4 regions of the Bradyrhizobium sp. CCGUVB1N3 genome follow, and region 1 is predicted to be linked to each of the others. Evidence: predicted binding sites of a transcription regulator. Region 1 holds the regulator's gene; each other region holds the start of a gene.
The links. The regulator PhoB, encoded in region 1, activates phosphate uptake and scavenging genes when phosphate is short. The targets are predictions, from matches to a motif close to TGTCATNNANCTGTCAT.
Positions count from the first base shown of each region.

Region 2: the regulator PhoB is predicted to act here: its motif matches at 2,760-2,776, upstream of NLM33_RS44395 (YbhN family protein).
Region 3: the regulator PhoB is predicted to act here: its motif matches at 5,023-5,039, upstream of phnF (phosphonate metabolism transcriptional regulator PhnF).
Region 4: the regulator PhoB is predicted to act here: its motif matches at 1,762-1,778, upstream of phnC (phosphonate ABC transporter ATP-binding protein).

Region 1 covers NZ_JANADR010000001.1:6,802,784-6,810,179, forward strand. The annotation lists gene NLM33_RS32360 (ATP-binding protein) at 1-496, shown strand, start outside; gene pstS (phosphate ABC transporter substrate-binding protein PstS) at 639-1,649, shown strand; gene pstC (phosphate ABC transporter permease subunit PstC) at 1,843-2,832, shown strand; gene pstA (phosphate ABC transporter permease PstA) at 2,834-3,679, shown strand; gene pstB (phosphate ABC transporter ATP-binding protein PstB) at 3,676-4,494, shown strand; gene phoU (phosphate signaling complex protein PhoU) at 4,506-5,222, shown strand; gene phoB (phosphate regulon transcriptional regulator PhoB) at 5,237-5,944, shown strand; gene NLM33_RS32395 (GcrA family cell cycle regulator) at 6,027-6,539, opposite strand; gene NLM33_RS32400 (aspartate aminotransferase family protein) at 6,995-7,396, shown strand, end outside.
Region 2 covers NZ_JANADR010000001.1:9,418,081-9,425,476, reverse strand. The annotation lists gene NLM33_RS44410 (EAL domain-containing protein) at 1-369, opposite strand, end outside; gene NLM33_RS44405 (MFS transporter) at 489-1,889, opposite strand; gene NLM33_RS44400 (ferritin-like domain-containing protein) at 2,030-2,536, opposite strand; gene NLM33_RS44395 (YbhN family protein) at 2,959-4,041, shown strand; gene NLM33_RS44390 (hypothetical protein) at 4,159-6,105, shown strand; gene NLM33_RS44385 (LamG domain-containing protein) at 6,137-7,396, opposite strand, start outside.
Region 3 covers NZ_JANADR010000001.1:5,632,242-5,639,637, forward strand. The annotation lists gene NLM33_RS26875 (alpha-D-ribose 1-methylphosphonate 5-triphosphate diphosphatase) at 1-394, opposite strand, end outside; gene phnL (phosphonate C-P lyase system protein PhnL) at 406-1,104, opposite strand; gene phnK (phosphonate C-P lyase system protein PhnK) at 1,113-1,907, opposite strand; gene NLM33_RS26890 (alpha-D-ribose 1-methylphosphonate 5-phosphate C-P-lyase PhnJ) at 1,900-2,784, opposite strand; gene NLM33_RS26895 (carbon-phosphorus lyase complex subunit PhnI) at 2,781-3,884, opposite strand; gene phnH (phosphonate C-P lyase system protein PhnH) at 3,886-4,497, opposite strand; gene phnG (phosphonate C-P lyase system protein PhnG) at 4,502-4,915, opposite strand; gene phnF (phosphonate metabolism transcriptional regulator PhnF) at 5,074-5,802, shown strand; gene phnE (phosphonate ABC transporter, permease protein PhnE) at 5,930-6,778, opposite strand; gene phnE (phosphonate ABC transporter, permease protein PhnE) at 6,775-7,396, opposite strand, start outside.
Region 4 covers NZ_JANADR010000001.1:5,640,107-5,647,502, forward strand. The annotation lists gene phnD (phosphonate ABC transporter substrate-binding protein) at 1-801, opposite strand, end outside; gene phnC (phosphonate ABC transporter ATP-binding protein) at 843-1,652, opposite strand; gene NLM33_RS26935 (DapH/DapD/GlmU-related protein) at 1,824-2,492, shown strand; gene NLM33_RS26940 (alpha-D-ribose 1-methylphosphonate 5-triphosphate diphosphatase) at 2,489-3,679, shown strand; gene NLM33_RS26945 (DUF1045 domain-containing protein) at 3,699-4,397, shown strand; gene NLM33_RS26950 (hypothetical protein) at 4,544-5,137, opposite strand; gene NLM33_RS26955 (selenium-binding family protein) at 5,221-6,621, opposite strand; gene NLM33_RS26960 (dihydrodipicolinate synthase family protein) at 7,000-7,396, opposite strand, start outside.

The DNA of each region.
Region 1 (7,396 bases):
GCCTGACACTCTCGTCGATGTCGTGCCGATCATCCGCCAGGTCGCCGACGGGCTCGAACCGCTGGCGCGCGAGCGGCAGGTGGACGTCGAGATCGATCTGCCGGAGACGGCGGTGATGATTGCGGGCGACCGCGAGGAGCTGTTGCGGCTGTTCGAGAACCTGATCGAGAACGCGCTGAAATACGGCGCCTCGGGCGGGCGGGTGATCGTCTCGCTCACCACAGTCACGGCGGCTGACGGCTCGCCGGAAATCCGCGTCATGGTGCGCGACTTCGGGCCTGGAATTGCGCCGGAACACCTGCCACGGCTGACCGAGCGCTTCTACCGGGTCGACGTCGGCGACAGCCGCTCGCAGGGCGGGACGGGCCTCGGATTATCGCTGGTGAAACATATCGTTAACCGGCATCGCGGCCGGCTTTTGATCGAAAGCGTGCCCAAGCAGGGCGCCACTTTCACCGCTTGTTTTCCCCAGGCCAGGCCCCCGGCTTCGAGCTGAAATCAAAGCTATTTCAGTCGCTTAAGCCTGTCATCCGACTGTCACGAAACCTTCGTAAAAGCACTACCGACCGCTCCTAAAGGGGCGGCGCGGGAGCGCGATCGGGCGCGCATGGCGCTTCGCTCCCCCTATGGAGACCAGCATGAATTTCATCAAAACTATCGTCGCTGCTGGCTTGGTGGCCGCATCGACGTCGGCCTTCGCTGCCGACATCACCGGCGCCGGCGCGACCTTCCCGTTCCCGATCTATTCGAAGTGGGCTGACGCCTACAAGAAGGAGACCGGTAACGGTCTGAACTATCAGTCGATCGGCTCCGGCGGCGGCATCAAGCAGATCCAGGCCAAGACCGTGACCTTCGGCGCCAGCGATGCGCCGCTCAAAGCCGAGCAGCTCGAGAAGGACGGCCTCGCTCAGTGGCCGATGGTCATGGGTGCCATCGTTCCCGTGGTCAATATCGAGGGCGTGAAGCCCGGCGAGCTGGTGTTCGACGGCGAGACGCTCGCCAGCATCTATCTCGGCAAGATCACCAAGTGGGATGACGCTGCGATCAAGAAGCTCAATCCGAACGTGAAGCTGCCCTCGGACGCGATCACCGTCGTCCGCCGCTCCGACGGTTCGGGCACCACCTTCAACTTCACCAACTACCTCTCCAAGGCCAGCGCGGACTGGAAGAGCAAGGTCGGCGAGGGCACGGCCGTCGAATGGCCGGTCGGCGTCGGCGCCAAGGGCAACGAGGGCGTGTCGGGCAACATCAGCCAGACCAAGAACTCGATCGGTTATGTCGAGTACGCCTATGCCAAGCAGAACAAGCTGACCTACACCGGTCTCGTCAACAAGGCCGGCAAGCCGGTGCAGCCGACCGTCGAGGCCTTCCAGGCGGCCGCCTCCAACGCCGACTGGGCCAAGGCTCCGGGGTACTACGTCATCCTGACCGACCAGCCCGGCGAGAAGTCCTGGCCGATCACGGCGGCGACCTTCATCCTCATGCACAAGGATGCCACCGACAAGGCGGCCTCGCAGGAAGCCATCAAGTTCTTCCGCTGGGCCTTCAAGAACGGCGGCAAGGCGGCCGAGGAGCTCGACTACATCCCGATGCCCGACAGCGTCGTCCAGCTGATCGAGAAGACCTGGGCTGCCGAGATCAAGAGCTGATCGCAGCGTAACGAAACTCGCGCTCCGGCCCTTTCGGGGCGCGGGTCAAAGATCGACCCCGGAATCCCCTGGGATTCCGGGTCTGGTCCGTCGGACCATCCCCGAATGACGCGGGACAAGGCGTCGACAAGACCGCCTTCATCGGCGGCGTGCAGATGACGTAAAGATACAATAGGGGATCGGCGTGGCAGAGATGGCCGTTCAGAGCGATATTGTCGACGACGCCGGACCATATGATCGCGCCAAGGCCTTGAGCGCGTTCAAGCTCGGCGACATGACCTTCTATTGGATCACGCGGCTCAGCGCGATCTCGGTGCTCCTGATCTTGGGGGGCATCATCCTGTCGCTGATCGTCGGCGCCTTCCCGGCGATGAAAGAATACGGCCTGTCGTTCCTGTGGACGCAGCGGTGGGCGCCCTCGGCCGATCCGCCTGTGCTCGGCGCGCTCGGGCCGATGTACGGCACGCTCGTCACCTCCTTCATCGCGATGCTGATCGCCATTCCCGTCGGGCTCGGCATTGCGATCTTCCTCACCGAGCTCTGCCCGCAATGGCTGCGCCGTCCGATCGGCATGGCGGTCGAGCTGCTCGCCGGCATTCCCTCGATCATCTACGGCATGTGGGGCTTCTTCGTGCTGGGTCCGTTCCTGGCCAACACCTTCCAGCCCTTCATGATCAAGCTGTTCGACGGCGTTCCCGTGCTGGGTGCGATCTTCGCCGGCCCGCCGTCCTATCTCAGCCTGTTCAACGCTGCGCTGATCCTGGCGATCATGGTGCTGCCCTTCATCACCTCGATCTCGGTCGACGTGTTCAAGACCGTGCCGCCGGTCCTGAAGGAAGCCGCCTACGGCGTCGGCTGCACCACCTGGGAAGTCGTCCGCAGCGTGGTGATCCCCTATACGCGCGTCGGCATCATCGGCGGCGTCATGCTGGCGCTGGGCCGCGCGCTCGGCGAGACCATGGCGGTGACCTTCATCATCGGCAACTCCTTCCGGATCTCGTCCTCGATCTTCGCGCCGGGCACCACGATCTCGGCGGCGATCGCGAGCGAGTTCGCCGAAAGCGACGGCCTGCACCAGTCCGGCCTGATCCTGCTCGGCCTCCTGCTGTTCGTGCTGACGTTCTTCGTGCTCGCGGGCGCACGGCTGATGCTGCTCCGTCTGGAAAAGAAGGCGGGGAAATAACATGAACCCGATTTACGCACGCCGCCGCCGCAAGGACATCGTCGTCCGCGGTCTCTGCATCGCCGCCGCGGCCTTCGGCGTCACCTGGCTGGCGCTGATCCTGATGACGCTGCTCTACAACGGCGTGGCCGGTCTGAATCTGGAGCTCTTCGCCGCGGACACGCCCCCTCCGGGCTCGACCGAAGGCGGCCTGCGCAACGCGATCATCGGTTCGATCATCATGACGGTGATCGGCGTCGGCATCGGCGCGCCGCTCGGCCTGTTCGCCGGCACCTATCTCGCCGAGTACGGCCGCAACGACAAGCTGACCTCGGTGATCCGCTTCATCAACGACATCCTCTTGTCGGCACCCTCGATCATCATCGGCCTGTTCATCTATGGCGCGGTGGTGGTGCCGATGCGCGGCTTCTCGGCGATCGCAGGCTCTCTCGCACTCGCCGTCATCGTGATCCCGGTGGTGCTGCGCACGACTGAGGACATGCTTCTGCTGGTGCCGAACGCGCTGCGCGAGGCGGCTTCCGCGCTGGGCCTGCCGCGCTCGCTGGTGATCAAGCGGATCGCCTACCGCGCGGCGCGCTCCGGCCTCATCACCGGTGTGCTGCTGGCGACCGCTCGCGTCGCCGGCGAGACCGCGCCGCTGCTGTTCACCGCGCTGTCGAACCAGTTCTTCAGCCTCAGCCTGAACAAGACGATGGCGAACCTGCCGGTCACCATCAACAATTTCGTGCAGAGCCCCTACGCCTACTGGAAGCAACTGGCCTGGAGCGGGGCGCTTCTGATCACCCTGACCGTGCTTGCCCTGAACATTGGCGCGCGCATTCTTGGCGCCGAGAGGACTGCAAAATGAGCGATCTGTCCGTTTCCGTAAGTTCCACCGGGCGTCAGGCGTCGCCGACACTGCCCGAGGCTCCGGCCAAGGTGACGGTGCGCAACCTCAACTTCTATTACGGCGAGCACCACGCGCTGAAGAACATCAACCTGACGCTCGGCACCAACCGTGTCACGGCGTTCATCGGCCCGTCCGGCTGCGGCAAGTCGACCCTGCTGCGCATCTTCAACCGGATGTACGACCTCTATCCGGGCCAGCGCGCCACCGGTCAGCTCATGCTCGACCAGACCAACATCCTCGACCCCAGGCTCGACCTCAACCTGCTGCGGGCCCGGGTCGGGATGGTGTTCCAGAAGCCGACGCCGTTCCCGATGACGATCTACGAGAACATCGCCTTCGGCATCCGCCTCTATGAGAAGATCTCGAAGTCCGAGATGGACGACCGGGTCGAGAAGGCGCTGCGCGGCGGCGCGCTGTGGAACGAGGTCAAGGACAAGCTCAACGCGTCGGGCCTGTCGCTTTCCGGCGGCCAGCAGCAGCGCCTCTGCATCGCCCGCACCGTGGCGGTGCGTCCCGAGGTGATCCTGTTCGACGAGCCCTGCTCGGCGCTCGATCCGATCTCGACCGCCAAGGTCGAGGAGCTGATCCAGGAGCTCGCCGAGGACTACACGATCGCGATCGTCACCCATAACATGCAGCAGGCGGCGCGCGTCTCCGACAAGACCGCCTTCATGTATCTCGGCGAGCTGATCGAGTTCGACGAGACCAGCAAGATCTTCACGTCGCCCAGCGACCGGCGCACACAGGACTACATCACCGGCCGCTTCGGCTGAGGAGACAGGAAATGGCTTCTGAACATACCGCAAAGGCCTTCGACACCGACCTCCAGGAGCTCACGCGGCTCGTCGCGGAGATGGGCGGCCTTGCCGAGCGCATGATCGTCGATTCCGTCGATGCGCTGATCCGCCGTGACGTCGCGCTCGGCCAGCGCGTGGTGGCAACCGACGCCGAAATCGACGCGCTCCAGAAAAAGATCGAGGAGCGCGCCGTGCTCACGATCGCACGTCGCCAGCCGATGGCGGTCGACCTGCGCGAAATCGTCGGCGCCATGCGCGTTGCGACCGATCTGGAGCGGATCGGCGACCTCGCCAAGAACATGGGCAAGCGCGTTGCCGCGCTCGAGACCGATTTCCATCCGCTCAAGCTGTTCCGCGGCCTGGAGCACATGACCGACCTCGTGCAGCAGCAGGTCAAGTCGGTGCTGGACGCCTATGCCGCGCATGACCTGCCGGCGGCGATGATGGTCTGGAAAGGCGACGAGGAGGTCGACGCGATCTGTACCTCGCTGTTCCGCGAGCTCCTCACCTACATGATGGAGGATCCGCGCAACATCTCGTTCTGCATCCATTTGATGTTCTGCGCCAAGAACATCGAGCGGATCGGCGATCATGCGACCAATATCGCCGAGACCGTCTTCTACATGATCGAAGGTCAGGCCATCGCGGACAAGCGTCCGAAGGGCGACATGACGACCTTCGCCACGACCGTGCCGAACACTTAAGGAGCGACGACGCCATGGGCGCACGCATTTTGGTTGTTGAGGACGAGGAAGCGCTGACCGAGCTGTTGCGCTACAACCTCGAAGGCGACGGCTACGATGTCGAGACGGTGATGCGCGGCGACGACGCCGACACCCGCCTCAAGGAGCACATCCCCGACCTGATCGTGCTCGACTGGATGCTGCCGGGCCTGTCCGGCATCGAGCTGTGCCGCAGGCTTCGCGCAAGGCCCGAGACCAAGGGGTTGCCGATCATCATGCTCACGGCGCGCGGTGAGGAGAGCGAGCGGGTGCGCGGGCTTGCCACCGGCGCCGACGACTACATCGTCAAGCCGTTCTCGGTGCCCGAGTTGCTCGCGCGCGTGAAAGGCCTGCTCAGGCGTGCGAGCCCCGAGCGGCTTGCGACCATACTTGCCTACGGCGACATCGAGCTGGATCGTGAAAAACGCCGCGTCGCGCGCTCCGGACGGCCGATCGACCTTGGCCCGACCGAATATCGCCTCTTGGAGTTCTTCCTGGAGCATCCGGGCCGCGTGTTCTCGCGCGAGCAGCTGCTCGACAGCGTCTGGGGCCGCGACATCTATATCGACGAGCGCACCGTCGATGTCCACATCGGCCGCCTGCGCAAGCTGCTCAATCTCGGCCGCGAGCAGGATCCGATCCGCACCGTCCGCGGCGCCGGCTACGCGCTGGATGATCGGTTTGCGAAGGCGGAGCAGACGTAAAAAAGCGCGCCGGATGGCGCGCTGACGTCTCTCGATCAAACGTCCCGGCCTTGCGCCGGGACGTTGTCGTTTGTGGCCGAACTCAGCGCGTGCCGGGCTTGGCCGGAGCGCGGCGGCGGTCGGCGGCCGGTTGGTAGGCGACGCGCGAATGCTGCGCGCAGTAGGGCAGGCCCGAGAGCGACTTGCCGCCGCAGAAGAAGAAATCCGGGCTCGAGGGATCGCCGACCGGCCAATGGCAGGTCGCTTCGTTGAGCTCGAGCAGCGACAGGCGCTGGCTCATCGGAACGACGTTGTCATAGGTGATCGGATCGGGCTCGACCTCGACCTCGAAGGCCTGGGCGAGGGCGGTGTTGCCGCGCGAGATCGGGCGGCTCACCCGCATCATGTGCTGCGCCGGGCGCGCCTTGCGCGGCCGCGGAGCCGCCGAGGACGGGGTCTTGGCGCGGCCGGACAGGCCCAGCCGGTGCACCTTGCCGATTACGGCGTTGCGCGTCACATTTCCGAGCTCGGCAGCGATCTGGCTGGCCGAAAGCCCGGCTTCCCAGAGCTTTTTCAATTGCTCGACGCGATCGTCGGACCAGGTCAAAACCGTCATTGCACCCTTCCCCTCGCCGCGCGCCTGCCAATCCTTGGGGCCGCGTGGCGATGTCTAAGCCTCGAAAAACCCGTGCTGCCAGAATCCCTTAAGGCTCGCCGGGCGCGAAAACGCACCTGAACGTTACGCCGGTACATGAGGACTAAGAGGATCAGAACTGCTGCACGAGATGTCGTATCTGACGGGGGAAACGCTACAATATGGCGTGACTCCCGCGCAAGAGTCTGCGGCCCAGCGTCCACATGTTCCGTCGCTAAAAGAACTCAAAATTGCCACCGCAAGACTACGGGCCGCGCGGCTTGCAGGGGCCTTCTGGCGGCATTGACAGCGGTTTTTCCAGGCATAAAATAGTGACACGTGCCGCCCTTAAAAGGCGGCACGTTTCGTTTTCCGGGCAGGTCAATGATGCGCTGCGCAACGCAGCCTCAGCCGGCCCCAACATCCAAGTGACCGCCATGACCAAGAGCGCCGCGACGCATCTGCTTCCCGTTTTCGCCAGGGCCGAGCTCGGCTTCGAGCGCGGCGAAGGCTGCTGGCTGGTCTCAACCAATGGCGAGCGCTATCTCGATTTCACCTCGGGCGTCGCCGTGAATGCGCTCGGTCACGCACATCCGCATCTGGTCAAGGCTCTGCAGGAGCAGGCGACGAAGCTCTGGCACATGTCGAACCTGTTCCAGAGCCCGGATGGCGAGAAGCTCGCAGTCAGGCTCTGCAACGAGAGCTTTGCGGACTTCGTGTTCTTCTGCAATTCCGGCGCCGAGGCGATGGAATGCGTGATCAAGGTGGTGCGCCGCTATCACGCCTCCAAGGGCCATCCCGAGCGCTACCGCATGATCACCTTCGAGGGCGCTTTCCAC
Region 2 (7,396 bases), 2.6 Mb from region 1:
AACGCCGCCGCCGACGATAGCACCGCCGAGGAGGACCCAAAGCGTGCGCGTCGAGGACACCGCGATGCTCAGGCCCACGAAGGTCACGGAGATCGCGAAGATCAGCGACAGGACCGTCACCGGAACGTTGTAGGCAGCGCCGGCGCCCGGCCCGTAAGCCAGCATCGCGATGAAATGCGTCGCCCAGATGCCGCAGCCGCTGACGATGGCATCGAGCGCAAGCCAGACCAGACGCGCAGAGCCATGTGTGGCGCGCGCCCGATGAAACAGGCTGATGGCCGCTGCGCTGGCGAGCAGGCAGACCGCGCCGCCCAGCGCGACCAGACCCCAATCATGCTCGTCCGTCAGGCAATAAAGAACTTGGTACATGGCAGGCCCCTTTCGGCGCCTGCACTAAAGAGGCGAGAGATGGACAGTAGGTAACCGGCTACATGCTGGTTCAGCGCATGGTGAACGAAAGCTGTGAGCCCAAGGCAGCATACTCGGGGTTAACCATCGGCTGGCGCGCTACGCCAGATCGCCGTCGCGGCCAGCAGCAGGACCACCGCCGCAATGATCAGCGAGGCGTGCAGGCCGGTCATGAAGCTCCCCGCAACCAGCGAGCCGAACAGCGCAACGCCGAGCACGCTGCCGGTCTGCCGGGTGGCATTGAGCACACCGGCCGCGATGCCCGAGCGGGCCTTCTCCACGCTGCCGAGCAGCGTCGATGTCAGGGGCGGCACCAAAAGGCCGAGGCCGCCGCTGATCGCGATCATCTGCACGGCGATCGCCCAGTAGCTCGTGCCAGGAGCCATGCCGAGCATGCCGAGGCAGCCCAGCGCCGAGACGCACGCGCCCACGATCATGGTCCTGAAAGCTCCGATGCGCTCGGAAACGCGCGGCGCCAGCAAATTCACCGGCAGCACCGCGCCCATCATCGGGACGAAGGCAAGCCCGGTCCACCAGGCCGACAGCCCGTTGACCTCCTGGAAGTAGAGGCTGAGCACGAAGATCAGGCCGTAGATCGCGACATTCACGAGCAGGCCCACGACCGAGGTCAGCGCGAACAAGCGGTTGCCAAACAGCGACAGCGGCAGCATCGGCTGCGCCGTGCGCTGCTCGCGCCAGACGAACAGCACGGCCAGCACAGCGGCCGCGACGAAGGCTGCGATCACGGCAGGATGCCTCCAGCCGATCGCGCCGCCTTCGATGATCGCACCGGCGAGCGCGCCCAGTGCTCCGATCGCCGCGCACTGGCCGGCCAGATCGATCTCGCGCGCACGCGAACGCGTGGTCTCGTCGGTGTAGCGCCAGGTCAGCCAGAGGCCGACAAGCCCGATCGGCAGGTTGACCAGGAAGATCGTCCGCCAGCCGATCAGCGTGATCAGGCCGCCGCCGACGAACGGCCCTGCGGTCAAGGCGAGGCTGGCGCCTGCGGCCCAGACCGCGACGGCGCGGCCGCGCTGCTTCTCGTCCGGATAAGCGTGGTTGAGCAGCGCCAGCGAATTCGGCACCAGGATCGCCGCCGCCAATCCCTGGATCAGCCGCGCGCCGATCAAGACGCTGGCGTTCGGCGACAGCGCGCAGGCGAGCGAGGCCGCCGTGAAGAGGGCGAAACCCGCCATGAACACGCGCTTGGCGCCGATGCGATCGCCGAGCGCGCCCGCGGTCAGGATGAAGGCGGCAAAGGCGATGGTATAGGCGCTCACCACCCATTGCAGTTCGGCCACCCCGCCGCCAAGCGCGGTGCCCATCGCATGCAGCGCGGTGTTGACGATGGTGACGTCCAGCTGCACCACGCCGTAGCCGAGGCTCATCGCGGCGAGCGTCAGCGAGGTGGCAAGGCGCGAACGCTGTGCGTTTCCCGAGGACGGGTAGTCGATATTGGTATTGGCGATATTGGTCCGCATGCTGCCATCCCGATTGCAGCCCATGCGAAGACTACACCCTCGGCCTCACATCATGATTCGATAGTGAACGAATGATGATTGCAGCGCTGTCACGAAAGCGCCGCGCGTTGCGCGCGGCGCTCCCTCGAGCGAGGTGGGGCCTAGCTCGCCGCGCGCAGGTTCACCTTGGTCTCGGCGATCGAGGTCAGCTTCCTGTCAGTCGCCTTCTCTTCCTCGAGCGTCTTGGCGAGCACCGCCGCGCAGTCGTTGCGGCCGAGCTGCTTGGCCCAGGCGATCAGACTGCCGTAGCGGACGATCTCGTAGTGCTCGGCGGCCTGCGCGGCGTTGATGAGGGCCGCATCGAGCACCGCCTTGTCGGCGACCTCGCCGGCGGTGTCGTTGGCTTCCTTGATGATGCCGTCGATCGCCGGGCAATCGATCGCCTTCACCTCGACGCCATGCATCTTGAACACCTCTTCCAGCCGCTTCACGTGTTGCTTGGTTTCATCCAGGTGCGTCAAAAAGCCCTGCTTCAACTGCGGATCGGTCGCCTTATTTGCCATTTTCGGCAGCGCCTTGGTGAGCTGCCGCTCGGCGTAATAGATGTCCTGCAATTGATGCACGAACAGGTCGTTCATGGTCTTGATGTCCTTGGTGAACAGTCCCATCATTTCAATCCTTGCACTTCGGGAACAGAGCGGCGCCTGCCTGCGTGCAGGCCGCTATCGCGCCATGTTCGGCTGCTGATGCGGCGCTAACCGACACGCATGAGGGACGTTCCGACAGGATCGAAAACCTTGCGCTGGAACAAGGCGAACCGCGCCGCGGTTTGGCAAAATGCGGGCAATGATACGGCAATGCCGCGACTCGTAATCCTTAACGCGCGGCAATGTGTAGGACGTATGACAAAAAGGGCTGTCCCAGCGCAGAACCTTCCGTTGTCAAGGGCTGCACAAACCGCTGTTTTTGCCTTAAGGAACTAGGATATGCCTTGCGATCGGTGCCAACCTTCGGGCTACGATCGCACTCGATCGGCTCCCAGCTCGATTGGGTAGGCTTTATGGTTAAGTGTGCCCCGCCGGGAGGATGAATGCAGGACGTGCTGCCCGCGCTGAAACGCGGCTTCAAGAGATGGATCGGCTGGCGTCGGCTCGGCATTGCCGCGAGCGTCATGATCATCGCCTTCGCGATCACCACGCTGGTGCGCACCCTCAAGGGCATCGACACCGGCGTCATCCTGACCGCGATAACCGAGATTCCCCGCGGCAATATCGGCCTTGCGGCGCTCTGCGTCTTCTTCGCCTTCTGTACGCTGACCTTCTACGACTTCTTCGCACTGCGAACGATCGGCAAGAAACACGTCCCCTACCGCATCGCAGCGCTGTCCAGCTTCACCTCCTATTCGATCGGCCACAACATCGGCGCGACCGTCTTCACCGGTGGGGCGATCCGCTTCCGGATCTATTCGGATTATGGGCTGAACGCGATCGACGTCGCAAAGATCTGCTTCCTCTCCGGCCTCACCTTCTGGCTCGGTAACATCTTCGTGCTCTCGATCGGCATGGCGATCCATCCCGATGCCGCCTCTGCCATGGATCAGCTCCCCTCGGCGATCAACCGCCTGATCGCCCTCGGCGGCCTTGCCTCGATCGCCGCCTATCTGGTCTGGCTGTCGATGGGCGAGAAGCGCCGCGAGCTCGGCCAGAAGGGCTGGAAGGTGGTGCTGCCGTCGGCGCCGCTGACGCTCGTGCAGATCCTGATCGGCGTGGTCGACCTCGGCTTCTGCGCCCTGGCCATGTACCTCCTGGTGCCGTCCACCCCGCCGATCGATTTCATGTCGCTGGCTGTGGTGTTCATCCTGGCGACGCTGCTGGGCTTTGCCAGCCACGCCCCCGGCAGCATCGGCGTGTTCGACGCCGCCATGCTGGTAGCGCTCCCCGAATTCGGCCGCGAGCAGCTCCTGGCGACTCTCCTGGTGTTCCGCATCCTCTATTTCATGATCCCGTTCGGCCTCGCCATCTCCATCATGGGAGCGCGCGAGCTCTGGATGAACGTCGTGGAGCCGTGGCAGGAACGCCGGCGGCTGGCGGAGGCCTGCGCACAGGCCAACCTGCCCAAGCAGGTGACGCAGATGGAGCGCGAACGGTCGCTGCGACAGGCCAGCAAGCGCTAAGCCGCTGGACGGCGGCAAAACCCTGCGGCAAGAGCTAAACCGGTCAGACAGACGTCGAGGGCGGGCGAGGAAGCCTCTCTTATTTCCGCCTCAACTTTGACGTTGAAAGCGCGGGCCATGATCCGAACCGACCTCCGCACCTTCCTCGCCGGCGCCCTGCTTGTCGGGGTATTCGGCGCTCTGCCGCCTGAACGCGCTGCCGCGCAGGATGGCAGCTTGCAGATCACCTGGGAGGTGCGCAACCGCTTCCGCCTGTTCCGCGAGGAGCGCGACTTCCTGCTCCATGTCGAGAACGCTCGCAACCGCAGCATCCTGGCCACCGAGCAGTCGCTGGAGATGCAGAGCGAGGGCCGCGGCTGGGCCCGCAACATGGTCAACCGCCTCTGCATTGACCTTCAGGGCCGGGTCAACCAGCCCTGCACCCGCGACAACGTGAAAGAGAACTATATCACGCCAGTCGACCACCCGGTCACCGTGCGCCTGACCGGCGCCGTGCCGGTCGGAGCCGTCTGCGCCTGGTCGTTCGATGACGGCGACGGGCCGCAGGCCTCGACCTTCGACTGCGCCGAGCCGGTGAACCTGCGCGTCCGCTATGGCAGGCAGACGGTGGCGACCGTCGACGTCTCCTCCGGCTCCGACCCGACCCAACGCATCCAGACCGAGATCCAGGTCCGCGACATCTTCGTTGCGGGTCTTGGCGACAGCATCGCCTCCGGCGAAGGCAATCCGGACCGCCCCATCGCGCTGTCCGACGACGGTTTCTGCTTCCGCTCCTATCTCGGCACTGCCGGCGGACAGTACTACCGGCCAAGCCGCGCCGGCTTCAAGGGCGGACGGGCCTGCGAGGCGCCGGACACGCTCGCCAACTGGCAGCGCTATGGCGCGCTCTGGTTCAATGCCGCCTGCCATCGCTCGCTCTACAGCTACCAGAGCCGCACCGCGCTCGCGCTCGCGGTGCGTTATCCCCACATCGCCGTGACCTATCTGCCGCTCGCCTGCACCGGCGCGAGCATCAGCGATGGACTGCTCGGCTCGCAGCGCGCGCGCGAATGCCCGCCCGGCAAGAGCGGCACCTGCCAGACCAGCGTCAATGCGCAAGTGGCCGAGCTGCGCGAGGCGCTCACTGCCGCCAAGAAACGCCAGTCGGACCGCAAGCTCGACCTCGTGCTGCTCTCGATCGGCGCCAACGACGTCTATTTCTCCGGCCTCGTCGCCGACGTGATCGTGGACACCGCGACCGAACGCGCGCTGTTCACGCGCTCCGGGGTGATGGCTGGCGTCGACGATTCACGCGATGCGCTTGCGCGCGAGCTGCCTAGGAATTTCGTCAAGCTGCGCGAGGCGCTGAAGCCGTTGGTCGACGGCGATCTTTCGCATGTCGTCTATGTCTCCTACGCCAATCCGGCGCTCGCAGACGGTGGCGTGCCCTGTCGCGGCGGCCGCGCCGGCTTCGACATCCATCCCGCCTTCAACGCCGATCCGCAACGCCTCGCCCGCGTCTCGACCTATGTCGACACCGAATTCCTGCCGCAGCTCAAGGGGCTCGCGACCTGCACGCAAGGCGCGCTGTGCCGTGATCCCGAATCCGACCGCATGACCTTCGTCGATACGCATCAGGGTCTGTTCGCCGACCACGGTTTCTGTGCGCATGCCGGCTCCGACCCCGAATTCGACCGCGCCTGCTTTGCCGAGAATGGCCAGAGCTTCAACTCCGACATCGTCACCGCCGCGAGCCAGCCGATGCTGTGCGGCCGCGGCGCCTCCGAATATCGCGCCTACCTGCCGCGCGCCCGCTGGATCCGCGACGCCAATGACAGCTATTTCGCCGCGATGACCTATCCGCAAGGATTGCCCGCCGCGAGCCAGCCGAACGACATTCACGACGCCGCATGGGGCGTGCTTTCCGCCGTCTATGGCGGCGCCGTGCACCCATCCGCCGAAGGCCACGCCGCGATGGCTGACGCGGCCTTGCCGGCCGCAAGCACCGTTCTTGGACTGGATGCCGTACCGCCCGGCTTCACCCGCGGCCTGCTGGCGCCGCTGCTGCCAGGCGTACGCCAGTAGGCTCCACTCACGAGGTCGGGCCCGACCACCGTCACCGCCACTGCTTCTCTTCCGCCGTCCAGGCCGAGCCGGGCAGCCGTCCTTCCTTGCTGAAGGCGGACAGCACGTTGTCCAGAAGCCGCGAGACGTTGTTGTCGAAATTGTTGTAGGGCAGCGACTGGCTGAAGGCGATCGAGCCGGTCGAGAACACCGCGCCGTTGTTCGGCGCCGTGAAGTAGACCATGTCAGCCCTCACCCGGTAGTCATGCGAGCCCGACAGCCCGGGATAGGGATAGAGGATCTCCTCGACCACGGTCTGGTAGTTGTCGCTGTGGCCGCCGGAGGAGGCGACGATCAGCGTGTGCGGCGGCGTGCCCAGTGCGCGGTCGTAGCGATCGATCTCGAGCCCGCCAGCCGCGCCGTGGGCAAGGCCGAAATCACCGACGATCTCGCCCTCGATCCCGTCGAACATCCAGGCTGCGCGGCGATGCCAGCTATCCGGCATGCGCCGGAACGGCCGCGCCGAGTCGAAGCCTTCCGAGATGAAGCCGATGCCGAACACCTTTTGCGGCGGCCGGCCGAGATCCTTCCAGAGCCCGCTCTTCTGGCCGGTGGTCGCCAGATAATATTCGCCCGGCCGCGCCTGCCATGCCCGCATGCCCGAATTCAGCTTGCGGACCTCGATGCACCAGGGATCGTCCTTGTGATAGCCGATGTTCCAGTAATAGCCGTTGCCGCCGAGATAGACGAAACGGCCGCCGTCGGCGATGTAGTCCTCGATCGCGTTGAGGATCGGTTCGGAGACATATTCCGGGTGCGTGCCGCTGAGCACCACGCGATAGGGATCGAGCAGCGCCTTGCCCTCGCGATGGAGATCCTCTTCCGTGACGACATCGTAGGCATAGCCCTTGTGCTCGAGCCAGGCGATGATCGAGAGGTCGGCCGGAAACTGCCAGGTGACGCCCATCGACGACATCCGCGCCTTCGGCCGCATGTTCAGGATCGGGCGCCGATAGGTGCTGTAGCAGACTCCCTGCCCGTCGCCGTGATGGTCGTAGAGCGAGAGCCCGAACTCCTGGGTCTCGTAGAGCTCGATGTCGATCTGCGACACGATCGGCGATTGTCCCGCGAGCGGCTGCATGATCTCGGCGTCGAAGCTCAAATGCTCGTTGGCATAGGCGAGATAGCTGCCGGTCGGCACCAGGAACACGATCGGCGCGGTCGGCCGCTGCGGCCGGACGAAGAACACGATGTACTCCTCGCGCAGGCCCTTGCCGTCGCCGACGCGCAGCCGGAACGCGTAGGCGCCGCT
Region 3 (7,396 bases), 1.2 Mb from region 1:
TGTGCTCGCGCGCTATGGAGATGGCAGTCGCCAGCGTGCCCGCACGGCCGTCGACCTCCTCCGCGCCGTCCTCGCGCCAGACCCGCAGCGAGTCCAGCACCGTGGTGATGCCTGATGTCGCAAGCTGCCCGTCATAGGAGATGACGGCGGCGACGGGATCCCAGAACACCTTTGGACGCGGCACGTAGTGAGCTTCAAGATGATCGGTGTGCAGCTCGATCAGGCCCGGCGTGATCAGATCGCCGCCGGCGTCCTCGGCGCCTGCGGGCGCCGTGCCCTCACCGATCTCGGCGATACAACCCTTTGCAAGAGCGATCCAGCCCCGCTCGATCACGCTGTCGGCCAGTACGATCCTGGCGTTGGCGATCACGGTTTCATTCGGCTTCACGTTCATTTCCAGGTCCTTCAGGCCGCAGCGGCAAAACTGGTGACGTCGACGATGCGGTCGGCGATCCGATGGCGGATCTCGTCGTCATGGACGATGGCGACCATGGCTGTGCCCTTGTGTTTTTTCTCCGCGATCAGCTCGACGACGACGGCTCGGTTGGCGGCGTCGAGCGAAGCGGTCGGCTCGTCGAGCAGCAGGATCGGCAGCTCCGGAATGAAGCCGCGCGCGATGTTGACGCGCTGCTGCTCGCCGCCCGAGAAAGTCGCGGGCGGGAGCTGCCAGAGGCGCTCGGGGATATTGAGGCGATGCAGCAGTGCGCCCGCGCGCTGTTGCGCCTCGGGTCGCGCCACGCCGCTTGCGATCAGCGGCTCGGCGACGACGTCGATGGTCGCAACACGCGGCACAGCGCGCAGGAACTGGCTGACATAGCCGATCGTGTCGCGGCGGACGTTGAGGATCTGCCGCGGCTCGGCGCTGGCAAGATCGATCAGGCTACCGCGATGGCGGATGCCGATGCGGCCGCCGTCGCAGCGATAATTGCCGAAGATCATTTTCAGGATCGACGATTTGCCCGCACCGGACGGGCCGGACAGCACGACGCACTCGCCGGGATTGACGCGGAACGTCACGCCTCGCACGACGGGCAGCTCGACGCCACCCTGAAGGTGCATCGTAAAGGTCTTTTGCGCGTCGGCGACGTCGATCATGGCGGTCATCGGGCGGCTCATGGCGGTAGGATCGAGGAGACGAGGAGCTGAGTATAGGGCTCGCGCGGGTCGTCGAGCACCTGGTCGGTCAGGCCGGTCTCGATGACGCGGCCGCCCTTCATCACCATCACGCGATGCGACAGCAGCCGCGCGACCGCGAGATCGTGGGTGACGATGATGACGGCCAGATGCAGTTCGGCAACCAGGTTGCGCAAGAGGTCGAGCAGGCGCGCCTGCACGGAGACATCGAGGCCGCCGGTCGGCTCATCCATGAAGACGAGACGCGGCTCGGTCACGAGATTGCGGGCGATCTGGAGGCGCTGGCGCATGCCGCCGGAATAGGTGCGCGGCGCGTCATCGATCCGCGCGACGTCGATCTCGACGCGCGTGAGCCAATCGGATGCGGTATCGCGGATGCGGCCGTAGTGATTCCACCCCACCGCCATCAACCGCTCGCCGACATTGGCACCGGCCGAGACCGCCATGCGCAGCCCCTGCGCAGGATCCTGATGCACGAAGCCCCAATCGGTACGGAACAGGAAACGGCGCTCGGCTTCGCCGAGCATTGCGAGATCGCGCGTAACGCCGTCGCGCATCCGGTAGGACACGCTGCCGCCGCTGGCGGCAAGCTGACCTGACAGGAGCTGGAGCAGCGTCGACTTGCCGGAGCCGGATTCGCCGACGATCGCCAGCACCTCGCCCGGATAAAGCGCAAAGGAGACGTCGCGGCAGGCGGCGATCCTGCCGTAGGATTTGCTCAGCGACTCCGCAACCAGCAGCGGCTGATCGTTCTCGAGCAGGTGCTCAACCATGCGCCTTCTCCTTGTACGGTGCGGCGCTCAGGCTGCCGTGGTGACCAGCCGTCTGACGTTCCTCGCAGAAATCGGTGTCGGAGCACACGAACATGCGCCCGCCCTTGTCGTCGGTGACGATCTCGTCGAGATAGGAATTCTCGGCCCCGCACAGCGCGCAGGGCGCGTTGAAGCGGTAGGGCTCGAACGGATGGTCCTCGAAATCGAGCGACACCACCTGCGTGTAGGGCGGAATCGCATAGATGCGCTTCTCACGGCCGGCGCCAAAAAGCTGCAGCGCCGGGCAATTGTCCATCTTGGGATTGTCGAATTTCGGCGTCGGCGACGGGTCCATCACATAGCGCGCGTTCACCTTCACGGGATATGCGTAGGCGGTCGCGATGTGGCCGAAGCGCGCGATGTCCTCGTAGAGCTTGACGTGCATGAGGCCGTATTCGGCGAGCGCATGCATGCGCCGCGTCTCGGTCTCGCGCGGCTCGAGATAACGCAGCGGCTCCGGGATCGGCACCTGATAGACCAGCACCTGGTTTGCCTTCAGCGCCGTCTCGGGAATGCGGTGGCGGGTCTGGATCACGCTCGCCTCTTCCGTCGCGGTCGTGGTGGCGACGCCCGCGGTCTTGGCGAAGAATTTCCGGATCGAGATCGCATTCGTGGTGTCGTCGGAGCCCTGGTCGATCACCTTGAGTACGTCGCTGGGCCCGAGGATCGCCGCGGTCACCTGCACACCGCCTGTGCCCCAGCCATAGGGCATCGGCATTTCGCGGCTCGCAAACGGCACCTGATAGCCGGGAATCGCGATCGCCTTCAGGATCGCGCGGCGGATCATCCGCTTGGTCTGCTCGTCGAGATACGCAAAATTGTAGGCGGGCGCGTTCATTCCGCGGCCTCCTTCATCGGCTCGGCTTCATTGGCCTCGGAAAATTCCTGACGCAGCTTGCGCAGCAGGCCAAGCTCGGACTGGAAGTCGACATAGTGCGGCAGCTTCAGATGCTCGACGAAGCCGGTCGCCTGGACGTTGTCCGAATGCGACATCACGAATTCTTCGTCCTGCGCCGGTGCGAGCACCTCCTCGCCGAGCTCGCGCGCGCGAAGCGCGCGATCGACCAGCGCCATCGACATGGTCTTGCGCTCGCTCTGGCCGAAGGCGAGGCCATAGCCGCGGGTGAAGCACGGCGCTTCCGTGGCCGAGCCCTTGAACTGGTTGACCATCTGGCATTCGGTCAGCTCGATCGCGCCGAGCGGCACGGCGAAGCCGACGTCCTCGGCGAAGAACTCGACCTCGACCTCGCCGAAGCGGATCTCGCCGGCGAAAGGATGGTTGCGGCCATAGCCGCGCTGGGTCGAGTACCCCATCGCCAGCAGAAAGCCTTCGTCGCCGCGCGCGAGATTTTGCAGGCGCAGGTCGCGGTCGGCTGGAAAGTTCAGCGGCTCGCGCGTGAGATCGCCAACCGGCACGCCATCTTCTGCTTGCGGTGACGCCTCGATCAAGCCGTCGCGGCCCAGAATATCGGTCACGCGCGGCGTGGCCGCGGGCGAGGCTTCGGCTGTCGCCGGCTCATCCGGCACGAAACCTTCGGCAAGACCCGGATCGAGCAGGCGATGGGTGTAGTCGAAGGTCGGCCCGAGGATCTGCCCACCCGGAATGTCCTTGAAGGTCGACGACACCCGTCGCCGCACCCGCATCGCTCCGGTATCGACCGGCTCGCTTGCGCCGAAGCGCGGCAGCGTGGCGCGGAAGGCGCGGACCAGGAAGATCGCCTCGATCAAGTCGCCGCGCGCCTGCTTGATGGCGAGCGCCGCGAGCTCGCGGTCATAGAGCGAGCCTTCGCTCATGACGCGATCGACGGCGAGGCCAAGCTGCTCGGAAATCTGGTCGAGCGCAATTTCGGGCACGCTGTGGTCGCCGCGCCGCGCGTGCGCCAGCAGGCGATGGGCGTTCTCGATGGCGCGTTCGCCACCTTTGACTGCGACATACATGCTACTGGCTTCCCTTGTTCACGACGCGCGTGGTGCGCGGGATCGCAACCACGGCGTCATCGGCGACCAGCACCACGTCGATGCCGCGCGGAAACAGCGCCTCGTTGATGCGCAGGCGCTCGAACAGGTCGGTTGGCCTGACAGACGCGTGAAGGATCGTCACGCCGTCGATACCAGGGCCACGGAGCTCGAATGCGCGCCCTGCATTGAGGCTCTCCACTTGCAGGACCAATGTGGTAGCGCGATCCGGATATTCGTTGCTGCCAAGCGCAAAGCGCTCGAGCGAAGGAAGCGCGGCACCATCGGCGATCAGCGCAAAGCTCGCGACGGAAGGATCCTGGATCACCGGCGCGCCGGTGTGGAATTTCAGCCATTTCAGGACGTCGGAGCTCTCCGACATCCGCGCATCGAGCCAGAGCGGCGTATCGTGGTCGAACAGCGTCAGCGCGATCGCCGCCGTGCCCCGCATCATGGGACCGGGCGTGCCCGCCGCCGGCACGATCCGCTGCACCGAGCCCGGCCGCGCCATCGCGTCCATGACCGAGCGAAAGGTCGATTGCGCCGACAACACCTTGTCGGCGAAACCCGGTGGCAGCTCCGCAATCGTGGTCATGGCCTCACCCCTCACCGCGCACCATGGTGTAGAAATCAACCTTCGTTGCCGCGGCTTGCGCGGCGCGCTGCGCCTGCCGCGCAAGCAGGTCCGCGCGCAAGGGCGCAACGACCTCCCGCTCGACGGCGCCTGCAAATTCTTCGGATTGCACCAGCGCGTCGCAGAGCGCGATCAGCCTCGCCTTCTCACCGTCGCGACCGAGCGTATAGCCGAAGCCGACCTCGCCGCCCGCAAGTCGCACCGCGGCGCGCGACACCGTGGCCTCCCCAAGATTGAACGGCGCGCCATCGCCGCCGACGCGGCCGCGCAGCATCACGAGGCCGTTCTCGGCTACACGCAGATCGTCATGCCGCGGCAACGCGATGGCGCGAAGTCGGCCGGCGATAGCATCTGCATCCGCATGCACCAGCACGGCCATTGCCGCCTTGCGCCGGGTCTTGAGGCTGTCTTGCGGGGTCACGTCGGTCACCAGGCTTGCCGAATTCAAGTTGTCTATGATAATAGACAACTTGATAATGAAGCGCCATGACTGTTTCGTGACAATCGTGTGATTTTGGAGATGGGCTTCCCCGCGACATGAGCCTTCAGGACACCGCCTCCTCCGGCGTCGCGCTGTGGCGCCTGGTCGCCGACGGCATCGAGCGCGGCATCGCCGACGGCCGCTTTGCCGCCGGCGAAAAGCTGCCGGGCGAGATGGAGATCGCCGAGACCTATCGCGTGAACCGCCATACGGTGCGGCGCGCGCTGGCGGCACTCGCCGAGCGCGGCCTGGTGCGCGCCGAGCGCGGCAGCGGCACCTATGTCGAGGCGCAGAAGCTTGCCTATCCCTTGCGCTCGCGCACGCGCTTCTCGGAGATCGTCGGCGCCGGCGGCCGCGAGCCACGCGGGCAGCTGATCGAGGCGTCGGAGGACGTGGCGAGCCGGGAGCTCGCACGGGAACTCGGCGTGAAGACCGGCGCGCGGCTGGTCCGGATCGAATCTGTGCGCTTTGCCGACCGCACGCCGATCTGCGTCTCGACGTCATGGCTGTCAGCCGAACTCTATCCAGATGCGGGCACGGTCTTCGCCGCCACGCGCTCGATGACGAAACTGCTCGCGCATTACGGCGTCCGGGACTACCGCCGCGGCTCGACCCGGATCACGGCCGGCATTGTCGATGCAACAGACGCCGCGCGGCTCGACCTCGCGCTGGGGCGTCCGATCCTGGTGGTCGATTCGACCGACCTCGATCCCGATGGCAAGCCGCTGGTGACGAAGCGCTCGCGCTTCGCCGCAGAGCGGGTGGAGTTTTTGGTGGAATCGTAGCGGGTGGAATTCTTGATCGAATCGTAGGGTGGGCAAAGGCGCACTTGCGCCGTGCCCACCATATCTCCGAGGTCTCGGCAGAAATGGTCGGCACGCTTTGCTTTGCCCACCCTGCGAGAGAAGCGCTCTATGCCACCGCCCGCCGGCCGATGATGGCGAAGCGCAGCTTGCCGGAGATGAAGTCGATCGCGGCGACTGCGACCAGGATCATCAGCACGAGGAACGAGACCCTCTGCCATTCCAGCACGCGGATCTGCTCGGCGAGCTGAAGGCCGATGCCGCCGGCACCGACGATGCCGATGATGCTGGCCGAGCGCGTGTTCGATTCGATGAAATAGAGCACCTGGCCGGCAATGACCGGCAGCACCTGCGGCATCAGGCCGAAGCGGATCTCGTGCAGGGCATTGCCGCCTGATGCCCTGATGCCCTCGACCTGCTTCTTGTCGGCGGCCTCGATCGCCTCCGAAAACAGCTTTCCGAGCGCGCCGAAGTCCGAGACCATGATCGCGAGCACGCCGGCAAACGGGCCGAGCCCGACCACGTTGATCCAGACCAGCGCCCAGATCAGCGTGTCGACGCCGCGGATCGAGTCGAGGAAGCGCCGCACCGGAAAGCGGATGATGTTCGGCGGCACGATATTGCGCGCGGCGAGCAGGGAGACCGGCAGCGCCAGCGTTGCGGCGAGCGTGGTGCCGAGCAGCGCGATCGACAGTGTCTCCCCCAGCGCCTTCAGATAAAGCGGCAGCGACGTTCCGGGATCGGGCGGAATCATCATCATGGTGATCCAGCCGAGCTGCTTGAGGCCCGCGATGAACCTTGCCGGCTCAAAGCCGAGATCGTTCAGGCCGAAGATGAACACGGCGAGCGCGGCCACGATCATGGCGGGCGTGGCGAGACGCGCCGCCGCCGGCCGTTCGAAGGCATCGGGATATTTTGTCCGCAGCGCCGCGGTGTCGGGCTTCTCGAACTCCCTCATGACCGTGCATCCCTGCCGAACAGCCGCGCGCGCAACCAGCCGGTCGTGATGTCGATGACGAAGATCGTGAGCACGATCATCAGCAGGATCGCGCTGACGTCGGAGTAATAGAATTTTCGGATCGCGACCACGAGCTCCTGGCCGATGCCACCGGCGCCGACGAAACCCATCACCGAGGATTCACGGACATTGATCTCGAAGCGCAGCAGCGCGTAGCTGACATAGCCGGCCGAGACCTGCGGCAATACGGCAAAGCGCATGCAGGACAGCCAGCTCGCGCCGGTCGAGCGCACGCCTTCGACCGGCTTCATGTCGGCATTCTCTACGATCTCGGCGAACAGCTTGCCGAGCGCGCCGGTCGAGTGAATGGCGATCGCCAGCACGCCCGCCATCGGCCCGAGCCCGAAGGCCATGATGAAGATGAGCGCGAACACGATGCCCGGCACGGTCCGAGCAAATTCGAGCAGGCGGCGCACGAGAAAGCGCAGCCAGGGCGCCGGCGAAGTGTTCTCCGCCGCGAGGAAATTCAGGCAGAACGCGCAGACCGCGCCGATCAGCGTACCGACGTAGCTGATCAGCAACGTCTCGCCGAGCAGCTTGCCCCATTTGTACCAGCCC
Region 4 (7,396 bases), 1.2 Mb from region 1:
CTTCTGCGCCGCCTCCAGGAAGGCCTTTTTGATGGCGGCCTTCATGTCATCCGGCAGATCGCTGAGATAGGCGTACGGCGAGTTGATGATGAGGTCGGACTTCACGACGATGCGGAAGTCTTCCTTCTTCATCACCGTGCCGTCGGCCGACTTCACCATACCCTTGTTGAGCATGCGGGTCAGGTTGGAATCATCATCGGCGTTCCACCAGTTGGCGGCGACGTCGACTGTGCCCTGCGCGAGCGCCAGAACGGCGTTCTCATGGCTGCCAGTGAAGACCACCTTGGAAAAATAGGCGTCGGGATCGATGCTCATCTGGTTCAGCTTGAAGCGAGGCATGTTGTTGCCGGAGGTCGAGTTCGGATCGACCAGGCCGAGATTCTTGCCCTTGAGGTCTTCGATCTTCTGGTATGGCGACTTCGCCAGCACGTAAAACACGGAATAATAGCCCTTCGAGCCGTCGGAGTTGACGTCGATGGCGAAGGCGTCGGTCTTCACGCCGGTGAGGCGGGCACGCGCGAAGGACGCCGGACCGTAATAGCCGATATGGATATTGCCGGCGCGCTGGCCCTCGATGAGGGCAGCGTAATCATTGGCAACACGCAGCGTGACCTTGATGCCGAGCTCCTTGGACAGATAGCTGACGAAGGGGGCGTAGCGCTCGGAAGTGCCCGAGCCGTTCTCGATCGGAATCGCGGCGAAGGTGATCTCCGGATATTTCGCTTTCCAGTCCTCGGCGGAAGCGGAAGCGGAGAAGGCCAGCGCGGCGGCGCCGGCAAGGACGATGCGACGAGTGATCATGATACCCTCTTGATCAGTTGAACGCGATGACTGGTAGCGACTTAGGCGGCGGCAGCGGTGCCGAGCGCCGGAACACCTTCGGGCGTGGGCAGCGGCAGGCCGCCCATGACTTCACTGGCTTCGAGATCGTAGAGCTCGCGCGCGACGTGCTCGGTGAGCGCTGACGGCGCGCCGTCGAACACCACGCGGCCCGCCGCCATGCCGATCAGGCGATCGCAATAGCTGCGCGCCAGATCGAGCGAATGCAGGTTGCAGATCACGGTGATGCCGAAATGCTTGTTGATGCGCAGCAGCGCATCCATCACGATCTTGGTGTTGCGCGGGTCGAGCGAGGCGATCGGCTCGTCGGCGAGGATCAGATCAGGCTGCTGAACGAGTGCGCGGGCGATCGCAACGCGCTGCTGCTGGCCGCCGGAGAGCTGGTCGGCGCGCTGGGCGGCGAGCGAGGCCATGTCGAACTGCTCCAGCGCCGACATCGCCAGCGCCTTGTCCTCTTCGGGCCAGGCCTGCGTGAGCGAGCGCCAGGCCGGCATCGCGGCAAGGCGCCCCATCAGCACATTGGTGAGCACATCGAGCCGGCCGACGAGATTGAATTGCTGGAAGATCATCGCGGCACGGGCGCGCCATTGCCGCAGCTCCTTGCCGCGCAACGCGGTGACGTCGATGCCGTCGAACAGGATGCGCCCCTCTGTTGGCGTCGCCAGACGGTTGATGGTCCGCAGCAAGGTCGACTTGCCGGCGCCGGAACGGCCGATGACGCCGACGAATCCGCCAGGGGCGATTTCAAACGAAGCACCGTCCACCGCGGCTTTTGTGCCGAAGCGGCACGTCAGACCTTCAACCACCAGCATGCAGGGCTCCCAACTCGCTGGGCCCAACCGCTAACGCTGCCGCTTTACATTTGTGTGACAAGGGCGCGGCGGTGCGGCGATGCTACGCACGCATCCCCTGTCATCTCTACGTCATGACATCGTCATCGAGCCGCTCGAAGACGAACGCTCCTCCCTGTCAACGGACGCACCATGGTCGCCAAAGCGCTTTCGGTCCAACCGACCATCGATCCCACCGCCAAGCTGCACGAGATCAAGCTCGGCGCCTATTGCGAGGTCGGCGCGCGCACGATCCTGCACGAGGTGACGATGGGCGACTATTCCTACGTCGTGAACGATTCGCAGATCACTTACACGACGATCGGCAAATTCTGCTCGATCGCGGCGATGACGCGCATCAATCCCGGCAACCACCCGATGCACCGCGCCAGCCAGGCGCATTTCACCTATCGCGCCAGTGCCTATTTTCCAGGCGAGAGCGACGAGGCCGAGTTCTTCGACTGGCGGCGCCAGCATCATGTCCATATCGGCCATGACGTCTGGATCGGACATGGCGCGATCGTACTACCGGGCCGCAATATCGGCACCGGCGCCGTGGTGGCCGCGGGCGCCGTCGTCACCAAGGACGTGCCCGCCTACACCATCGTCGCCGGCAATCCGGCCCGTCCGGTCCGGCGGCGCTTCTCCGACGAGATCGCCGGCCGGCTGGCAAAGCTCGCCTGGTGGGACTGGGATCACGAAAGCTTGCGCGAGGCCTTGCCTGATTTCCGCAAGCTTGGGATTGAAGATTTCCTCGCGAAGTACGAAGCACGGGCCATTGCCAACCATTTGTCTCCCAGCAAGCGAAGCATCCCCGCGTGACCGAAATCTTCCTTGAAGGCGGCCGGGCCCTGATCGGCTCGGAGATCGTCGAGACCTCCCTCGTGGTTTCCGGACAGGATATTGGGGAGATCGATCGCGGGCGCGGTCGTGCGTCGCTTGCGATCGATGCTGGTGATCTTTTGGTCCTGCCGGGCATCGTCGACCTGCATGGCGACGCCTTCGAACGGCAGATGATGCCGCGCCCGGGCGTCGATTTCCCGATCGACGTGGCGCTCGCCGACAGCGACCGGCAGGCCGTCAGCAACGGCATCACCACCGTCTTCCATGGCACGACCTGGTCGTGGGAGCCGGGCCTGCGCTCTGGCGACAATGCGCGACGCCTGCTGGAAGCGATCGAGCGGCTGCGCCCGCAATTTGCTGCCGACACCCGCTTCCATCTGCGGCACGAGACCTACAATCTCGATGCGGAGGACGAGATCGGCCAGTGGCTCGCCGAAGGACGCATCGATCTGTTCGCCTTCAACGATCACATGGCTGCGACCATCCGCGATCTGGCGAAGCCGCACAAGCGCGGCCGCTTGGTTGACCGCACCGGACTGTCCGACACGGCCTTTGAAGAGCTGGTCGGTCGTGTCGCCGCTCGCGCAGCGGACGTCCCGGCGACGACTGCGCGGCTTGCTGCGGCGGCCCGCGCCGCCGAGGTGCGGATGCTCTCGCATGACGATTCGACGCCGGCGATGCGCAAGGCCTATCGTGACATGGGTGCCACGATCGCCGAGTTTCCGGTCAATGAAGAGACGGCGCGCGCGGCGGCAGACGCAGGCGACGCCATCATCTACGGCGCGCCGAACGTGGTGCGTGGCGGCAGCCACACCGGCTGGACCAGGGCGTCCGACATGATCAACAAAGGGCTCTGCTCGGTGCTGGCCTCGGACTATTACTATCCGGCGCAACTGCTCGCCGCCTTCCGGCTCGTGGCCGACGACGTGCTTCCGCTGGCAGAAGCCTGGAAGCTGATCTCGGAAGCGCCGGCAGAAGCCGCAGGCCTGTCCGATCGCGGTGTGATCGCGGAGGGACGGCGCGCCGACATCCTGCTGATCGACGACACCGTGCCGCTGCGGCCGCGGGTGGTCGCGGTGATTGCCGCGGGCAGGCTGGTACATTTCACCGACGCAGCGCGCCTGCACGGTTCGGCCGCAGCGCGCGAAGCTGTCGTCGCCGCCTGAACCGGCTATACGAGAGGCGATGACAGGTTTTCCCCGCTACGCGATCTACTATGCCGCCGATGCCGACAGCACGCTGTCGCGCTTCGGCGCCGAGCTGCTTGGCTATGATGCCCATAGCGGCCGTGAGTTGCCTTTCCCCGCAGAGGCGCTGCACTTGGCGGCCGATTGGCACGACATCACGGCCGATCCCCGCAAATACGGTTTTCACGGCACGCTGAAGGCGCCGATGGCGCTCGCGGGCGGCAAGACCGAGGCCGAGCTGGTTGCGGCGTGCACAGCGTTTGCCGAAAAGCCGCGGCCGATCCCCGTGATTCGTCCGGTCGTCGATTCCATCAGTGGCTTCATCGCGGCAATCCCTGCCGAGCCCGTCAGCGAACTGATACGGCTCGCCGCCGATTGCGTGCGCGATTTCGACGCGTTCCGCGCGCCATTGGCGGCGAAGGATCGCGCAAGGCGCAACCCGGAAAAGCTGACCGAGCGGCAGCGCGACTATCTCGACGACTGGGGTTACCCCTACGTCATGGAAGAATTCCGTTTCCACATGACGCTCACGGGCCGGCTCGATGCGGAACGCCGCGGGCCGATCATCGAGATGTTGCGGAGGCGGTTTGCCAGCCTGGAGCTCGAAACGCTGGCGATCGACCGCATCGCCCTTTTTCGCCAGGAAGACGCAGCGGCACGCTTCCACGTCATCGGCGAGTGGCCGTTGGCGAGATAGGTTGATGGGCACTGCCGGTCCCGTCATCCTGAGGTGCGAGCACAGCGAGCCTCGAAGGATGAACGGCCGGGCTGCAACCGGGCCGTCGCCCTTCGAGGCCTCCGCTACGCTCCGGCACCTCAGGGTGACGGAGTTTTCGCTCCGCCTCATCGCCAGTCCGCGAGGTTGAACGCGAGCGCGGCGGCGCCGACCAGGACGAGACTCGCGGCCCAGACCGCATCCAGATTGAACCAGCTTCGCGATACGAACTTGAGACCGAGATAGCGGTAGACCAGCCACGCAAGGCAACCGCCCGCCGCGACCATGGCGATGACATGCATGAGCGAAACCAGCACCGCCATTGCGAGATTCGCCGTGACGAGAGCGCCGGCGGCCTGGTGGACCGCGTCGAGGTCAGCGGCCTGGCACAGCCCGAGATAGATCGGCACCAGCATCAACGCGGCGCCGTGGGCGATCGCAACCGCAAACGACCACAGCGCCAACTGCGTTGGCGGTATCCGCGCCAGCGCCCGCGGATGGCGCCGATCGATGAGACGGTAGGCGCCAAAGCCGATCACCAGCAGGCTCGCACCGAGCTGAATCGGACGCTGCCATTCGGCCAGCGCCAGCAACAGCGCGAACGGCAGCAACACCAGGAACGTCGCCAGCAGATGGCCAGCCGACAGAGCACCGAGCGCGCCAAACAGCGCGCGCGGACTTCGTTCCATGAGCCCAGCCGAAACCGCGAGCGGCCATCCCATTCCCGGATTGATGCCATGATAAATGCCGCTCGCAAGGAGCGCGAGCCAGAGCCAGGCAAGTGTCCGGCTCGCCTCTCCCCAATCTAGGCCGACGGATAGCAAAAGGAATCCGTCGAACAGTCGCCACCCTCAAGCCTGACCTGATGGGCCCGGTATCCTTCGGGGAAGCTGACGAAATAGTCGCTGGCGAGCTCGAGGCCGCCGTTGCGACCGACATTGGCCATCACTTCGACGCCGGGAACGCCATCGGGATAGAACTGGTCGTCCCAGGTCGAGTAGAGCGAGTTGGTCCAGTACACCCGCTTGCCGTCGCGGCTGATCTCGACCATCTGCGGGCCACCCGCATAAGCCTTGCCGTTCGGATGCGGCGCGCGGCGCACGATGCCTCCCGTGTACACCGAGCCGGCAAGCTTGGGTTTCCGGGGATTACTGACGTCATACTGGCGCATCTCGCCGGTGCCCCAGCAGGAGACATAGAGGAATCTGTCATCCATCGACAGATCGATGTCGGTCACCAGTGGAGGCACCGCGCCGAACCCCTGCAAGAGCGGCGGCAGCTTTTCCTTGGCTGCAGGCTCCGGCGGGATCGTCGCCGTCTTTTCGGCGTGGAATTTTCCGCCCTCGCGCCACCAGGTCCAGATCGAGGCTTCCAAATTGGTGGTGTCGACCACCACGCCGACGAAGCCGTATTCGCGAACCGGATCGTGCGCGGGCCGCACCTCCAGCGCCATCTGATGGTTGGCACCGAGGTCTATGGTTTGAACATTGCGCCGGGCCCGGAGATCCCAGAAATGGAGCCGGTGGCCATATTTGTTCGACAGCAGATCTTCGGGAACGATGCCGTTCTCGAACTGCGGCGGCAGCGCCCATTCGCTCGTCACCATGTAGTCGCGCGGCAGATTCCACCAGAAGTCATAGTGCAGCGTCTGCGGACCGCGATCGATCTCCCAGCGGCCGAGCACCTCGAACGTCTCGCAATCCATGATGAAGACGCCGGGCGGCCCGCTCGTGCCATCCTTGCCGCCGCCGCCGAGCGTGCTGACATAAATGCCGTCCGGCCCGCAGTGGATGGTGTGCGGCCGCGAGTAGCCGGTTTTCTTGAAGACTTCCTCCGGCTCGATGATCTTGTGAATCTTCGCTTTGGTCGGATCGGGCTTGGTGTCGATGATGTAGATGCGCGATGAACGCAGGCCGGGAATAATGAGATAGCGCCGCTCGATGAAGGCGTGCCCGGCGAGCGGAGACAGTGCCGAGGAGCAGGCATTCCAGCCGAAATGATGAAACTCGTCGCCCTTGTTCGGCATCGTCACGGTATGGACGATCCGACTGTAGGTCGGCGATCCCGGCTTGGCGTCGATGACCGCAAGTGCGTCGGGCTTTGAGAAATCCGGGCTGAGCAGCAACGTGTAGGCGAAGTTTTCGGGCGGCGCTTCCATCGCGAGTTTTGGCGATGCGTGGAAGGTCGGATCTGGCCGCATTGTCATGGCACTGCCTCCCTGTTTGCGTCGACTTGCGCCAACCTGGCCCGGGATAACGGCATAATGAAGTGCTGACGCGCGATGTCTCGAGGTGCTCCGCAGGCTTGGTTGGCCCGGGAACATTACGTCATCGCGCCACCGCGCGAAACCGGCCGAAGCGCGCCAATTCGACGCTTCGCCTAGATGGACAGTTGGCTAGACGTCTGGATCGCGCTCTCCTTTGGAGTCGTCCTGGCGAAAGCCAGGACCCATTACCCCAGGGAGTTGTTGTGGCAGAAGGCGCTGGCCACGGCTGCCCGCACAACTGCTTCCTCGGGTAATGGGTCCTGGATCAGCGCTCGCTACGCTCGCTTGTCCAGGACGACGACCGGAGGATGAACCGCGTTACTTCCCCCAGCGCAGCGCCAGCGCGTCGCGTTCCCTGGCGAGCTCGAGCAGGCCCGCGCGCGTGGCCGGGTGCAGCGGTTGCAGGGGGTGGCGCACGGCGTCGGACTTGATCACGCCGCCGGCCTGCATCATCGCCTTGCAGGCGATCAGGCCGCACTGGCGGTTCTCGTAATTGATCAGCGGCAGCCAGCGCTCATAGGCGGCCTTGGCCTCCTCGCGCTTGCCGGCGAAATAGGGATCGACGATCTGGCGGATACCGTCGGGATAGCCGCCGCCGGTCATCGCACCGGTGGCGCCGGCGTCGAGATCGGCCATCAGCGTGATCGCCTCCTCGCCGTCCCATGGACCTTCGATCGCGCTGCCGCCCGCCTCGATCAGGCTGCGCAGCTTCGCG